Regions from separate parts of the Alkalibacillus silvisoli genome, predicted to be linked through region 2. Evidence: riboswitches for the same ligand, from Rfam matches in the RefSeq annotation. Region 2 holds a riboswitch; the other holds the start of a gene.
The links. Region 2 has a riboswitch for thiamine pyrophosphate ahead of tenA (thiaminase II). Riboswitches for the same ligand answer to the same signal wherever they lie in the genome.
Positions count from the first base shown of each region.

Region 1 (7,465 bases), on a different contig from region 2:
TTTTGTGTTTAGATGCTACTTTATCAAAAAAAGCTTGAACGCCAATAAAATACCAACCGACGTGTGTTTTCCTGAAGACGAACAGGGCGTACTTCCACATGATGTGGTGGCTTAAGCGTAGCGATCACGACGATTTAAGCTTTTAGCGGAAGGACAAAAATATTCATCGATCAGCAATATTCGCATTTTGATTCGGCATGAATAACTGTTAACCTGTCACACAAGCTATCAACCCTTCGTCATTCATCCAATGCCCTCAGCTCTTTTAATTGATATCTCTTCCGAAAATGTTTAGATAGCCCAAGTAGTAAGACATAAACACAACTAAGAAAAAAGTGCCGACCATACTACCGAAAAACACCCAATCCCGTTTACGAACTTTCATTTCATGATAATGTGTTCTGTTTCGATCGCCTGTAAAGCCTTTTGACTCCATCGCATTAGCAACGCGTTCAGCTTTACGGATTGCGTTTGCTAAGAGTGGGATTGAGTAACGGCGGAATTGTTGAATGCGTCCTTTAATCCCTTTTGCGCGCCCTACACCACGGATTCTATGGGCTTGACGTAAGATTTCAAGTTCATGCTTGAAAGTAGGTAGGAATCGGTATCCTGCTAGTACGCCATAGGTGATCTTGGGTGAGACTTTTAACTGTTGCATTAAGCTAAGCATAAATTTGGTTGAATCTGTTGTTAATATGAAAAGTAAGGATAAAGCGATAAAACATAACGATCTTAATGCAAGGCTGATAGCTACTTGTACTGCACCAGTGGTGACTTCAAAGTGCCAGAATTCAAATAAAACGGATCCCCCTTGGAAAGTTTCACTTGTATAAAGCATTCTTGCCCAAGCGAAAGATAGCACAAATATGACAAATGGAGTGAAGATCAGTAGGTAACGTTTAAGTGATATATCTGTAAAAATAAATGTCACTAAGATAATAAAGATTAAATAAACTAATGGAGTGAATATATCAAACATTAATCCAAGCAAGACACCCGGGATGAGGACAGTGCCAGCTTTAACAGTTGGGTTAATGGACGAGATCATAAGTTTCACCCACCTTTTGTACGCGATCAAGACGAACAGGTAGTCGTAGCCTTGCATCTTTGATTAGCTCCGTTTGTTCCCACAGTTTGTGTGGTTGGCCATCAAAAGCAAGCTTGTGGTTATTGATGACATAGACTTGATCACAATATAAATCAACTAAATCCATATCATGTGTCACAAAAACGATTGTTGTTCCTCTTGATTGAAGGTCTTTAACGATATTCATCAGTTCGTTTGTTGTCTTCGCATCTTGACCAAAAGTTGGTTCATCAAATAAAAGTAAATCAGGTGTTTCATCCAACATTGTCGCAACACTTAGCCGTCTTTTTTGGCCACCACTTAATGAAAAAGGGTTATTCCATTTATGATTGCTTAATTGAAAATGACTTAATAAGTTATCTGTTCGTTCTTTAATCGCCTTTTCATCATAATCATTGAGCCTCATCCCAAACGAAACCTCATCATAAACTGTATCAGTAATAAATTGGTGTTCAGGATTTTGAAAAACAAACCCCATATGTTGTCTTAGCTCCTGTTCTTTCCATTTTGTTAGTGACTCGTTTAAAAAGGTAATATCGCCACACTTCGGCTTTAAAATACCCGCCATTAATTGTAGTAAAGTCGATTTACCCGCACCATTTTCCCCAACAATCGCTACCATCTCACCCTTATTTAATTGCATATTAAGGTTAGTTAATATCGTTTGTTTTTTTCTCTTGAAAGTAAGGTTATTAATGGTTAAGCAAAGCTCGGTAGAAGAATGGTTCACTTTAGAAGAAGGGTGAGTGATTTCATCTTGATATGCTTTTGGAATAAATACCCCTTCATTTTCTAGTAACTGTTTTTGTCTATTAAAAAGCGTTTCCGCCTCTTCATTAGCTATTAGCTGTCCGTTGATATTAAGGACGAGTACGCGGTCAGTAAAGGATAGCCAGTCATCCGCTTGGTGTTCAATAATGAGTACAGTTTTGTTGGTAGTTTCATTAATCGTTTTGATTAATTCTATGAACTCAAGACTTGAAACAGGGTCTAAATTAGCGGTGGGTTCATCTAATATTAATAGTTCTGGCTCTAACAACAAGACAGATGCTAGAGCAATTTTTTGTTTCTGCCCACCTGAAAGTTCATGTATATTGCTGTATTTGTAATCTAGCATTTCGACAGATTCTAATATTTGATCAATTTTAGTTTCTATTTCCTCTCGTGGTGTTTGGATGTTCTCTAATGTGAAAGCTAGTTCATTTTCCACCGTAATCATACAAAATTGGCTTTCAGGGTCTTGGAAAACAATTCCGATGTGTTGATTAAGCTGACCTTTGTCAAATTGCTTAATGTTTTGACCCTTAAAGAAGATGTCCCCTGATGAAGCACCTTCTACTGCATCAGGGTATAATCCGTTTAAACAAAGTGAAATGCTTGATTTACCAGACCCACTTGGCCCCATTAATAGCGTCGTTTCACCTTCGTTCAGAGTGAAGCTAACTTCTGAGATTAACGGTTCATCTAATTGTTCATAATCAAACGAGAACCCGCTCACTTCGATCAGTGGTTTAAGCTGCGTCATTTTTTCCACGTTTCGTTTGCAGCTCCTTTCCTAAAGCATAACCACGAAGTACCCCTGTTTTAGCTAATTGATCGCTAATCCACTTGCCTAATAAGCCGGCTAATAGGGCACCGCTTATCATACGTACGACTAAGATCGTAACGACTAACCACATAGCAAGCGTGAAGAAACCGGAAGTATAGAAGTGCCACATGAAGCTGAATACAGCCGCGGATACACCAGCAGCTACTAAAACACGTAAGCGGTAGTCACGCCATTTCGTTACAGCGAATGCGAATTCAGCTCCGAAACCTTGAATAGCTGCACTAATGATTAACATGGGTCCTGCTGGGCTACCAATTAAGACCTGCACTATACCAGCAATCAATTCTGAAGTGAAAGCAGCGCCAGGTTTTCTAATAATATAGGCAGCAATAATTGAAACGATAAACCAGATTCCAAAAATAAACTCATAACCAAGTGGTCCTAATCCAAACGGTGTTAAAATACTAACTAAGCCTTCACCAATACCAAAGGCTAGAAGGTAGATTACGGCAAACACTACACCTAAAATGGATAATAAAACGATTTCTTTAAGGTGCCATTTATTAGTCATCGTTAACCTCCAAATTATTTATTTGACGGACTGTTCGCTGAGATTGTGAACGTCATAGTCGTGTGTGATACTTCTTCTTGAACACTTTCAAACGCTTCTTCAATAGCGTTAAAGATATCCTTAACATCACCATCTAATCGCGTCATATAGTGTGATGCACTGACTCTAACACCGCGTGCTTTTGATAAGTCGATTTGTTGATAGATTTTATCCATATAGTCTTCGTGCCCTAATGGATATAATGAAAATTTACAGCCTGCTTGTTGGTTAATGGTTTGAGATTTTTCTAGATTCATAGGTTCATCTGTCTCTGCCATATAAACGTCCGCCTCGTTATCACCAGGACAACCGATTGAAAACGTACCACTCATCGCAACATGTTCACCCGTTTTAGCTGCATGAAGGAAAATCGCTTTTGTCACATCAAAAACGTGTACCATCTTTCCGCGGACACATGTTGTGACGTCATCTGTTTCTTTCCACACTTTTGAGCTATCGACTTCATCTAATGATGATAAAATAATATCGACAAACTGATCGCTCATTGGGTAAAGTGTAAATTGACACCCCGCGATTCTACTTGTTCCACATTGATTTGTCATGAAAATCTCCTCCTTAAAAGTATTAATAATAATTGTAATTTTTAGGTCATGGACTGAACCATTCCCTTTTCCAACAATAAAAAAACTGCATCCTTAGGGGAATGCAGTTCAGCTTGTGTTAATCATGAATTTAGACATATAGCTTCACCACACTTCCCCACGCTAGTATTATCTAGATCGGGTCATAAGGGTCAGGCCTACACCTTCTCAGCCACATCGCTGTAGCTCCCCTAGTGCTTGTAACTCACGTATGCAGTTTTGTTATACTTATAGCATAATAAATCTATTAACGTTTGTAAACCAAAAAAGAAAGGTAAGTTTTATGGACCGAGATTTTATAATCAATATAACGAAACAGTTTGTTAAAGAGAAATTAGAACGAGAAGGGACTGGACATGATTGGTGGCATATCTCTCGTGTTGTTGAAATGACGAGGAGAATTGCTCGGATTGAATGTGCTGATCTGTTCGTCTGTACGATGGCTGCTTTACTTCATGATTTAGCCGATGAGAAGGTTGTAATGGATGAGGCTAAAGGTCTAAGTGAAATTCAAGACTGGTTGAGTGAACAACCCGTCACAGAGCATGAACAACAGCAGATTTTAACGATCATTCAGACGATTTCTTATAAACATGGCCAACAATCATTAGCAACTAAAGAAGCGAAAGTCGTTCAAGATGCTGATCGGTTAGATGCGATTGGGGCTATTGGCATTGCAAGGTGTTTTGCTTTTGCCGGCTCTAAAGGGAATTTAATCCATAATCCAGAAGAAGAAGCGGAACTGAACATGACACAAGAGCGCTACCGGAGTAAACAAGGAACAGCGATTAATCACTTTTATGAAAAATTACTTAACCTAAAATCGTTAATGAATACATCAGAGGGTTATCGTATTGCACAACAGCGTCACCAATTTATGAATCAATTTTTAGAACAGTTTTATGGGGAATGGGAAGGGAAGAATTGAATAGTCTAAAGTTAAATGACATTAAATGTGTGGAATACTAAAAGTAGAGAACAATACGAGAGAGGGTGTGATCGAATCATGTTAAACTATAACGGATATATAGAAAAGTTGAGTGAAGAAGCGGCTGAAACTTATGCTTTAATGAACCCACATACCAAAGAGGAAATTATAAGAATTCCCGAATGTCGTGGAGAACAAATGGAACAAGCAATTAGTAGAGCAGAAGATGGATTTGAAAAGGTGCGGTACATGACAGCATTTGAGCGTTCAGAGATCTTAGATAAAGTGAGTCAAATTGTATCGGGTCACAAACGTATTTTTGCTGAGACAGTGGCTAAAGAAGCAGGTAAACCGATGAAGTATGCGTTGGGTGAAGTCGACCGAACCGTTCAAACATTAAAATTTTCAGCGATTGAGGCTCGTAAACTTGAAGGTGAATCAATTCCATTAGATGCAGCACCAAATGGGGCAGGAAGAGATGCCTATACAATTTTTGAACCTATTGGCGTAATTGGTGCGATTACACCATTTAACTTCCCACTTAATTTAGTAGTTCATAAAGTTGGTCCAGCTATTGCTGCTGGTAATGCAATCATCGTCAAACCCGCTGAAAAAACGCCGCTCTCAGCAATCTTACTACGTGAAGCATTAGTAGAAGCCGGTTTACCTGAAGATGCTTACCTTGTTGTGACAGGTGATGGACCGAGATTAGGTGAGGTATTACTTAATAGTAAAGCAATTAAAAAGGTGACCTTTACAGGAAGTCCAGAGGTAGGACGTGAGATTAAATCGCAAGCAGGGCTTAAAAAAGTGACGTTAGAATTAGGGAATAACTCAGCGCTCTACATTGATCAAAGCCAAAAGACTCGCGTAGATGACATTGCGAAACAAGCTGTAACAGGTTCCTTTTCTTATAATGGTCAAGTTTGTATTAGTACCCAACGCATTTATGTTCACGAACAAATTATTGATGAATTTATTGATTTATTTAAACAAGAGACAGAAAAGCTAGTCTATGGTGATCCGTTAGATGAAACAACAGACTTGTCGAATTTAATAGATGAACCATCACAAGAGCGACTTTTAGAGTGGATTGAAGAAGCGAAACAATTAGGAGCATCAGTCGTAGCCGGTTCTTTGCAAGTTGAAGGTGGGTTAGAACCAACCATTCTAAAAGATGTACCGCGTGAAGCGAAAATTTACAAAGAAGAAGCATTCGGACCTGTCGTAATTATTAATACAGTAAGAAATAGTGAAGAAGCAATTAATTCAATTAATCATAGTCAATATGGCTTGAACGCAGGTGTTTTTACCAATAATATGAAACAAGCGCTGCAATTTGGTCATGAGTTAAATGTCGGACAAGTGCTAATTAATGACCTACCGACTTTACGATTTGATCATATGCCGTATGGAGGTAGGAAAAACTCTGGGTATGGTTATGAAGGTGTTAAGTATGCCATTCAAGAAATGGTGAACCGGAAAATGATTAGTTTAAATTATAAGTTTTAAATTCTCTTTTTGATGGTAAATGAGCGAACGCCCATATAATTAGGCGTTCGCTCATTTATTTTGAGTTTAGCTCATTTAAATTGAATTTCGACCATTTATCATAAAGATCGATCGATGTTGACCTCTTTTAAATTTGAGTGGTTATTTTTTATAACATATTACTTTGACAGACACAGTAATGTGTTATAAGATATACTTAAAGAGGTGAAAAGATATGGCTAGTAATATTTCAACTGATTTGATACGTGGTCACACATCCACCATTATTCTTAATATCCTTCGCCAAGGTGATAGTTATGGTTATGAAATTTATAAGAAGATCATTGAGCTCAGTGACAACCAATATGAACTGAAAGAAGCAACGCTATACACAGCTTTTCGTCGCTTACAAAAAGAGGGCTTCATTGAATCGTATTGGGGTGATGAAACGCAAGGTGGACGAAGGAAATATTATCGTATTACAGAAGAAGGGGTAGCTCGCTACGAAGAAAGTAAGAAAGAATGGGAATTTGCGAAAAAGGTATTAGAACAAATGATTAAGGGAGGAAATGAGTATGAGTCTTAATCGACAAGTTAATAAATATGTTGATGATTTATTTAAAGATGTCGGAGAAAGTCAGCAATTGTTTGACTTAAAGCAAGAATTAGTAACCAACATGCATGAAAGAATTACTGATTATAAATCAGAAGGTATGACTGATGAAGAAGCGCTTCAAGAAGCGCAAGCATCAATGGGGGATTTGAGTGGATTAGTAGAAGATATGCGCGAACACGGAAAAGATCAAGCGAAACAGCAAGTGTACTCATCCATGACAAATCGGATTGCAGCTGGAGCTTTGGTTGTCGGAACTGTTTTGATCTTATTTGGGTTGCTTATGTCATTAAGCCTAGCGTTTATGGAAGTTGAAGCTGTTGCTATACCAGGGACAGGTATCTTTGTCGTAATAGGAGGTACTATTCTTACGTATGGACTATTAACAAGAGAATCTGCTAGGTTATATGCGATGGAACGAATTCGCGCAGGCCTTTATGCTGTTGCAGTTGGGGTCATATTATTTGCCATATTCGTGTCGTTAACTTCAGGTCTAGCAACAGGTGAAATGTTTATTGCAGTCTCATCCTTCACTATATTTTTTGTTATTGGATTTGGCTTGTTGTTAGCATTATTATTAACGAC
Region 1 covers NZ_BAAACZ010000003.1:138,036-145,500, forward strand. Annotated here, with positions in the region: gene ABDZ63_RS01440 (energy-coupling factor transporter transmembrane component T family protein) at 266-1,048, opposite strand; gene ABDZ63_RS01445 (ABC transporter ATP-binding protein) at 1,032-2,612, opposite strand; gene ABDZ63_RS01450 (ECF transporter S component) at 2,599-3,207, opposite strand; gene ABDZ63_RS01455 (YkoF family thiamine/hydroxymethylpyrimidine-binding protein) at 3,222-3,809, opposite strand; TPP riboswitch at 3,947-4,051, opposite strand; gene ABDZ63_RS01460 (HD domain-containing protein) at 4,132-4,776, shown strand; gene ABDZ63_RS01465 (aldehyde dehydrogenase family protein) at 4,792-6,288, shown strand; gene ABDZ63_RS01470 (PadR family transcriptional regulator) at 6,503-6,853, shown strand; gene ABDZ63_RS01475 (permease prefix domain 1-containing protein) at 6,843-7,465, shown strand, end outside.
Region 1: another riboswitch for thiamine pyrophosphate. It lies ahead of ABDZ63_RS01455 (YkoF family thiamine/hydroxymethylpyrimidine-binding protein); the one in region 2 lies ahead of tenA (thiaminase II).

Region 2 (7,465 bases):
GTATAATTACTAGTCTTTTTATCAAATTTATTGAAAAAAGTTTAGAACTCAAACATATTGTATACAAAACTTGTGCTTTATTTAACATTTTATTATCAAAAAATGTTCTTTATAACGCAAGGTGTGTCAAATTGTTGGATTAATTGTTTTTCTAAATCATTTTTTGTGAAAAGTGTCTATAGTTGATGGAAGTATAAACGATGGGTTGTAGTAGACAATAAAAGTGGCAGTATGTTTATATAAAATTAACAAAGCAAAAAAGTAGGGATACGATGACAGGAATGGGATGGAACTTAGAACATACTTATACTCAGTTACCTGAACTGTTTTATAGTCATGTTAAGCCAACGCCAGTGGAAGCTTTGCAAATAGTCTTTTTAAATGGTAGTTTGGCTAATTCATTAGGGCTTGATCGACAGGCACTACAGTCTGAAGAGGGTTTGAATATTTTCTCAGGGAATAAATTACCTGAAAACTCTACACCTATAGCACAGGCTTATGCTGGTCACCAATTTGGCCACTTTACAATGCTTGGTGATGGTCGAGCGCATTTATTAGGTGAACAAGTGGCGCCTGATGGAAAACGCTATGATGTTCAGTTAAAGGGTTCTGGGCAGACGCCTTATTCAAGACGAGGAGATGGTCGTGCTGTACTTGGACCTATGTTAAGGGAATATGTCATTAGTGAAGCGATGTATGCGTTAGGTGTACCTTCAAACCGAAGCTTAGCTGTAGTGGTTACGGGTGAGGCTGTTAAGCGTGAGACGGTCAAACCAGGTGCTATTCTAACGCGTGTAGCAGATAGTCATTTACGTGTTGGAACGTTTCAATATGCCCGTCAGTTTGGAACGACAGACGATTTACGTGAGTTGGCTGATTATGCATTAGAACGTCATTATTCAGGTTATGAAGAGGTAGAAAACCGCTATATTTTCTTATTAGAAGAAGTGATGAAACGACAAGCGAAAGCTGTTAGTCAATGGCAGTTAGTTGGCTTTATTCATGGTGTGATGAATACAGATAATATGACGATTAGTGGTGAAACAATTGATTATGGGCCTTGTGCCTTTATGAATGCTTATGACCCTGAGACTGTTTTTAGTTCAATTGATGAACAAGGTCGTTATAAATATGGTAATCAGCCAAGAATTGCGATGTGGAACTTAGCGCGGTTGGCTGAGAGTTTACTTCCTTTAATTGATGAAGATGAGGATGAAGCTGTAAAGAAAGCTGAGGAAATTGTCCATCAATTTATTGATTATTATCGTGATGATTGGTTAGAGGGTATGCGCGCTAAGCTTGGTATATTTAATAGCGAAGATGGAGATGAAACGTTAATCGATGAATTATTAAGTCTAATGAAGGAACACGAGGCTGATTTTACTAATACGTTCAGAGGTCTAACCCTTGAAGAATTTGATGAGCTTAAACTGTTTCAAACAGAAGGATTTACACAGTGGTATCAAAAATGGCAAGAACGGTTAAACAGACAAGAAGAAACAAAAGAGAAATCACTTGAATTAATGAAAAAGCATAATCCATCTGTCATTCCTCGTAATCACCGGGTTGAAGAAGCGTTAGAAGCGGCTGAAAAAGATGGTGATTTAACGGTAGTGGAGAACCTATTGCGCGTTCTTTCTAAACCATATGCTTATACTAAAGATCAGTTGGAATATACTAAGCCAGATGATTCAGATGATGATTATATGACATTTTGTGGCACTTAAAGCTCAGGGGAGTACTCCCTGAGCTTTTTAGTGTCTATGGTAAAATAGATTATAGAGGATTTAAGGGGGCCTTGAAAATTGAGTATCTCTTTAACACATTATTCAGAACAACACTTAGATGCATTGAATCAATTTTATTTACCAGAAGAACAGGCTAAATTCACCAGTCTTCCTCATGCTTTCGAAACAGTTGATAAAGGGCAGTATCGAATCGTTATATTAGCTGGTAACGATGCAGTTGGCTTTTTCTTACTACATGAAACAGAGCGTGTTAATAGCTTTACTGACAATCCGAATGCGATGCTTTTGACTTCGTTATCGATTAATGAGAAAGACCAAGGGAAGGGGTATGCACTAAAAGCTATGCAATTATTAGCGGGGTTTGTTTCTTCAGAATTTCCGGATTGTAATGAAATGGTACTAGCCGTTAATCATAAAAATATCGCAGCACAAAAATTATATTCAAATGTAGGTTTTCAAGACACAGGAAGAAGAATAGATGGTCCGATTGGCGAACAGTGGATATTGAATTTACCAATAGCTAAAGGTTAGGTGATCTATCTCACTTTTAGCTATTGATAACGGGGTTAAGTAGATCGAATTGTATTACAACTGCAACGGCAATCAAAATGATGAACGCTTCTCCCATAGAAACAATTGCCCGCCTGGGAGTAGAGGAATGCTTCCACTCGAAAAATGCATTAACGACTATTTCAATAATTGATAAGCCAACTATTATTCCAATTAATATGTAAAACTGAGGATTCGGTGTATTTGAAAAATAGAAAAAGATGATGATAAAGGAAACTAAATTTAAAATTCTTAATCCCCAACTCACTTTACCGTGTAATTCATTGATTTTATAGTATCTAAAGCCTGTTTTAACTTTTTCAACCTTCAATGCTTTCCTTAAAAGCATACTTATTACTTCCATAAATATAACCACACTTAGTATGATTAGCAAGACTTCAATCAAATCCATAATACCCCCCAAGTATATATAACATTTCTATCAACTTACCATACTTTACATAAATATCAAGAGTTTTGTTATTTCAAGTTTAACTCGCCTTTTAATAATAAATGCAATACAGCATAACAAACTTCAGGATCAGTGATTTCAGAGTCTTTAATTTGATGCAAACATTTTTCTACAGGTATTTTAAACACTTCAATATATTCGTGGGACTCAAGTTGTTGTGTAGCTTGTTCTTGAAGTTCTTTTGTATAAAAGACGTGAGTGATTTCATTCTCTAACCACGGGGCTGGATGCATTTGGCCAAGGTATTGAAGGCTTCCGCACCTGTATCCTGTTTCTTCTAGAAGTTCTCGTCTAGCGGCCTGTTCTAGGTCTTCACCTTGTTCAACACCTCCACCAGGTAATTGCACGATGAAAGAATCAATTGGTTTTCGATATTGATAGATTAGTAGAAATTGATCGTTATCTTGAACTAATGTTACAACGGATTGATCTTGTTTATTATAATCGTTCATGACCTGACTCCTTTAAAAATGGCTCTGTTAGAGTTTGGTGTTGATTATTTAAAAGGTTGCTCTAAGTTGTTGTATTGTGATGAGCGAAGGTGGCGACTCCTGCGGGAATAGCACGAGTCTCGAGACCCCACAGGCAGTGTTTTCCTGCCGAGGAGGCTCGAGCTGTGCCCGCGGAAAGCGTCCACCGAAAGCGAATCACAATAACAACAACGGACTTTAACAGAGCGTTAAAAATAGGCTTCGTTATAGAATGATGCTTGTATTTTGGGCTGTTGTATTGTGTTGAGTGAAGAACACAATTGGGCGAACTTTTTTGTAAATGAGCGAAAACCTTGATATAAGAGCGAAAGCGTCAATGTAAGAGCGCCCCTCTAAAGTGCCTAAGTTATTGTATATAATTGTATCACTAATTATGACATAATAAAAAATGGTTAACATAATAACTGAAATTTGTTAATATTAATTTAACAGCTTAATAAATAATTAAAGTAACAAAGCTAGGGGTGCCATTTTAAATGGCTGAGAGGAGTAATCCGACCCTTTGAACCTGATCTGGTTGGTACCAGCGTAGGGAAGTGTAGTTGCTCGGATTATATCGGATGATTTATAAATAAGTCCATATCCTTCCAAGTCAACCACTTTCTTATGCATGGTCTAAGAAAGTGGTTTTTATTTTATTTAAAATAAATTCAAATTATTTCTTGGAGGGATTGGTATGAAATTTTCAGAAGTACTAAGAAAGGAAACAGATCACATTTGGGAGGCGAATTTTAATCATCCTTTTATAAAAGGGATTGGTGATGGGACCTTACCCATTAAGTGCTTCCGTTATTATGTCATGCAAGATGCTTATTACTTATCTCATTTTGCTAGAATTCAATCTTTAGGTGGTACGAAAGCTTCCGACTTCTACACAACGAGTCGAATGGCTGCTCATGCTCAAGGTACTTATGAGGCCGAGTTAGAGCTTCATCGTAATTTCTCAGAAAGATTAAACATTACAGAAGAGGAGCATGCGAACTTCAAGCCATCACCAACAGCTTATGCTTACACATCTCACCTATATCGTGCCGCTTATCAAGGTCACTTAGGTGATGTCATTGCAGCTATTCTACCTTGTTATTGGATCTATCAAGAGATTGGAGAAAAGCTACAAAACTACAATCCTGATGAGCCGATTTATCAAGAGTGGATTGCGGCTTATGGTGGTGACTGGTTTAAGAAGTTAGTTGATGAACAAATTAACCGATTAGACGAAATAGCGGAAGCGGTTACAGAGATTGATCGTGAAAGAATGAAGGAGCATTTCACGATTAGCTGTCAGTATGAATTAGCTTTCTGGGAAATGGCATATACCTTAGAAGAGTGGCCAGCACAAGCTGAAAAACTAAAATCTTAGGATTATAAAATCCTTAAGCTTAATATGATGTACTAACGAATGGGGGAATGTATGATGCAAGATTCATTAGTCATTGCAGGAAAAGAATTAAATAGTCGTTTGTTTGTTGGGACTGGAAAATTTGCTGATCATAACAAGATGAAAGAGGCGTTAGAAGAATCCCAGTCAGAGGTCGTTACAGTAGCAGTAAGACGTGTTGATCTCGGTGGGGATGATCAGTATATTTTAAATGATATTCCAGATTATATGACGTTAATGCCTAACACATCTGGTGCTCGTACAGCAGAGGAAGCAATTAGAATTGCTCGTTTATCAAAAGCAGCTGGTATGGGCAACTGGATTAAAATCGAGGTCATCTCAGATAGTAAGTATTTGCTGCCAGACAACGAAGAGACAATAAAGGCGACTGAGGCATTAGTTGAAGAAGGTTTTGTCGTTCTTCCGTATATGAGTCCTGACTTAATGGCAGGCAAGCGACTTGAAGAGGCTGGGGCTGCAACGGTTATGCCTCTTGGTTCACCAATTGGTTCGAATCGTGGCATTCAAATGAAAGAAATTATTCAAATAATGATTGACGAAATTAATGTTCCAATAGTCGTTGATGCCGGAATTGGACGCCCATCTGAAGCAGCAGAGGCAATGGAGATGGGAGCAGATGCAGTCCTAGTTAATACCGCGATTGCTACAGCAAAAGATCCCGTGGCAATGGCTCAAGCTTTCGACCTAGCTGTTAAGGCGGGTCGTTCAGGGTTTTTAGCAGGGCTTGGAGCAACGAAGGCAAAAGCTAGTGCTTCATCTCCATTAACAGGATTTTTACACTCGTAAAAAAGGATGGTTAACATGAGTTTTTATAATGTACTAGAGGAAGTCAATCACCTCCCGTTAGAGAACATGATGGAAAATGTATCGCACCATGATGTAGAGCGGGCACTGCAAAAAGAACGAATTACTGAGGAAGATTACTTTGCGTTATTATCACCGAAAGCTTCCGACTACTTAGAAGAAATGGCACAAAAAGCCCATCAGCTGACAATTCAACATTTTGGTAATACGATGCAACTCTTTTTACCGCTTTATGTGTCTGATTACTGTGTTAATACGTGTAAATACTGCAGTTTCAGTGTGGATAATGATTTCCCGCGCCGGATATTAACGATGACAGAAGTGGAAGAGGAAGCTAAAGCTATTCGAGATATGGGGATTGAGCATATTATTATCCTTTCTGGTGAATCGATGATGCATTCATCTGTGAAATATATTAAGCAATGCATGAAGGTGCTAAAGAAATACTTTTCGTCGGTGGGGTTAGAGATTCAGCCGATGGATACGGATCAATATAAGGAATTAGTCGATAGTGGAATTGATAATTTAACAGTCTATCAAGAAGTCTATGATGAAGAGATTTATAGAGAGTTACACACAAAAGGACCTAAGCGTTTCTTTAAGTATCGATTAGATACACCAGAACGGGGTTGTGAAGCGGGTATGCGTTCTATTAGTATTGCAGCTTTACTTGGCCTTAATGATTGGCGGCGTGAAAGTTATATCACTGGACTTCACGCACAATACCTGCAGCAGAAGTATTTAGACGTAGAAGTAGGCGTTTCATTTCCGCGTATTCAGCCAAATGCAGGTAGTTTCCAGCCCAAAGTAGAAGTTACAGACAAGAACTTAGTTCAAGCGATGCTAGCTTATCGTATATTTCAACCACATTCTGGCATTACTGTTTCGACAAGAGAGCGCCCAGAGTTCCGTGAGCAAATTTTACCTCTTGGACCGACGAAAATGTCTGCAGCATCTTCAACTGTCGTTGGTGGTTATACAGAACCTGATAATACACAAAGCCAATTTGAAATATCAGATGAGCGTTCTGTGGATGAGGTTAAAGGTGTGTTAAGGAAACATGGTTATCAACCTGTTATGAAAGATTGGCAGTTGATTTAAGTGAGAGAAATCCACCTTATTTCAAATGGTAAGCAGTCGTTAGAGAGCTTTTCAAGGGTAGCTCAGACAGTTCAGGCTTATGTAAGCTACATTCATTTAAGAGAAAAGCATAGAACAGATGAAGAGTTGTTAACTTGGATTAATGAATTAACAAAGGTAGGAATCCTAAAAGATAAATTAATTATAAATGACCGGGTAGAAGTGGCTGTTCGTATGGAAGTTAAGGGTATCCAGCTCACTACCCATAGCGAGGGTGTGGCTTCTGTTCGAGAAGCGCATCCTAACCTTCTAATTGGTCAATCTGTTCACTCATTAGAAGAAGCGAAAAAAGCAGAAGACGAAGGTGCTAACTATATAATTTTCGGTCATATTTATAGAACAAATTCAAAACCTGGATTAAAGCCACGTGGTTTAGAACAATTACAAAAGCTTGTTCAATCTATTGAAATTCCAGTTATCGCAATTGGTGGCATAACACCCGAAAGAGTAGAAGGGGTTATGAATTGTGGAGCAAAAGGGATTGCTGTCATGTCAGGATTAATAGAGGCAGAAAATCCAAAAGAAGAAGTAAAATGTTATTTAGGAGGTGTCCTATGATGGTTATTCACGTTAATGGCGAACAGCGTGAATTGTCGAATGAGATTCAGACAGTTTCTGACTTGCTAAATCAATTCGAACTAGCTGATAAAAAAATCATTGTTGAATTAAATGCTAATATTGTTGATTCAAGTCAACACGATGAAACAACGGTGCAAGATGGTGATCGAGTGGAGCTCGTTCACTTTGTTGGTGGTGGTTGATTGAAGGAGGCTAGCTCATGAATGAACGTTACTCTAGGCAAATATTATTTGATGGAATTGGTGTATATGGGCAGCAAAAATTGAATGTAAAGCACGTCTGT
Region 2 covers NZ_BAAACZ010000010.1:4,266-11,730, reverse strand. Annotated here, with positions in the region: gene ABDZ63_RS07010 (protein adenylyltransferase SelO) at 273-1,727, shown strand; gene ABDZ63_RS07005 (GNAT family N-acetyltransferase) at 1,806-2,279, shown strand; gene ABDZ63_RS07000 (DUF4181 domain-containing protein) at 2,296-2,709, opposite strand; gene ABDZ63_RS06995 (NUDIX hydrolase) at 2,778-3,221, opposite strand; TPP riboswitch at 3,711-3,812, shown strand; gene tenA (thiaminase II) at 3,937-4,620, shown strand; gene ABDZ63_RS06985 (thiazole synthase) at 4,675-5,445, shown strand; gene thiH (2-iminoacetate synthase ThiH) at 5,461-6,564, shown strand; gene tenI (thiazole tautomerase TenI) at 6,565-7,161, shown strand; gene thiS (sulfur carrier protein ThiS) at 7,158-7,364, shown strand; gene ABDZ63_RS06965 (thiazole biosynthesis adenylyltransferase ThiF) at 7,382-7,465, shown strand, end outside.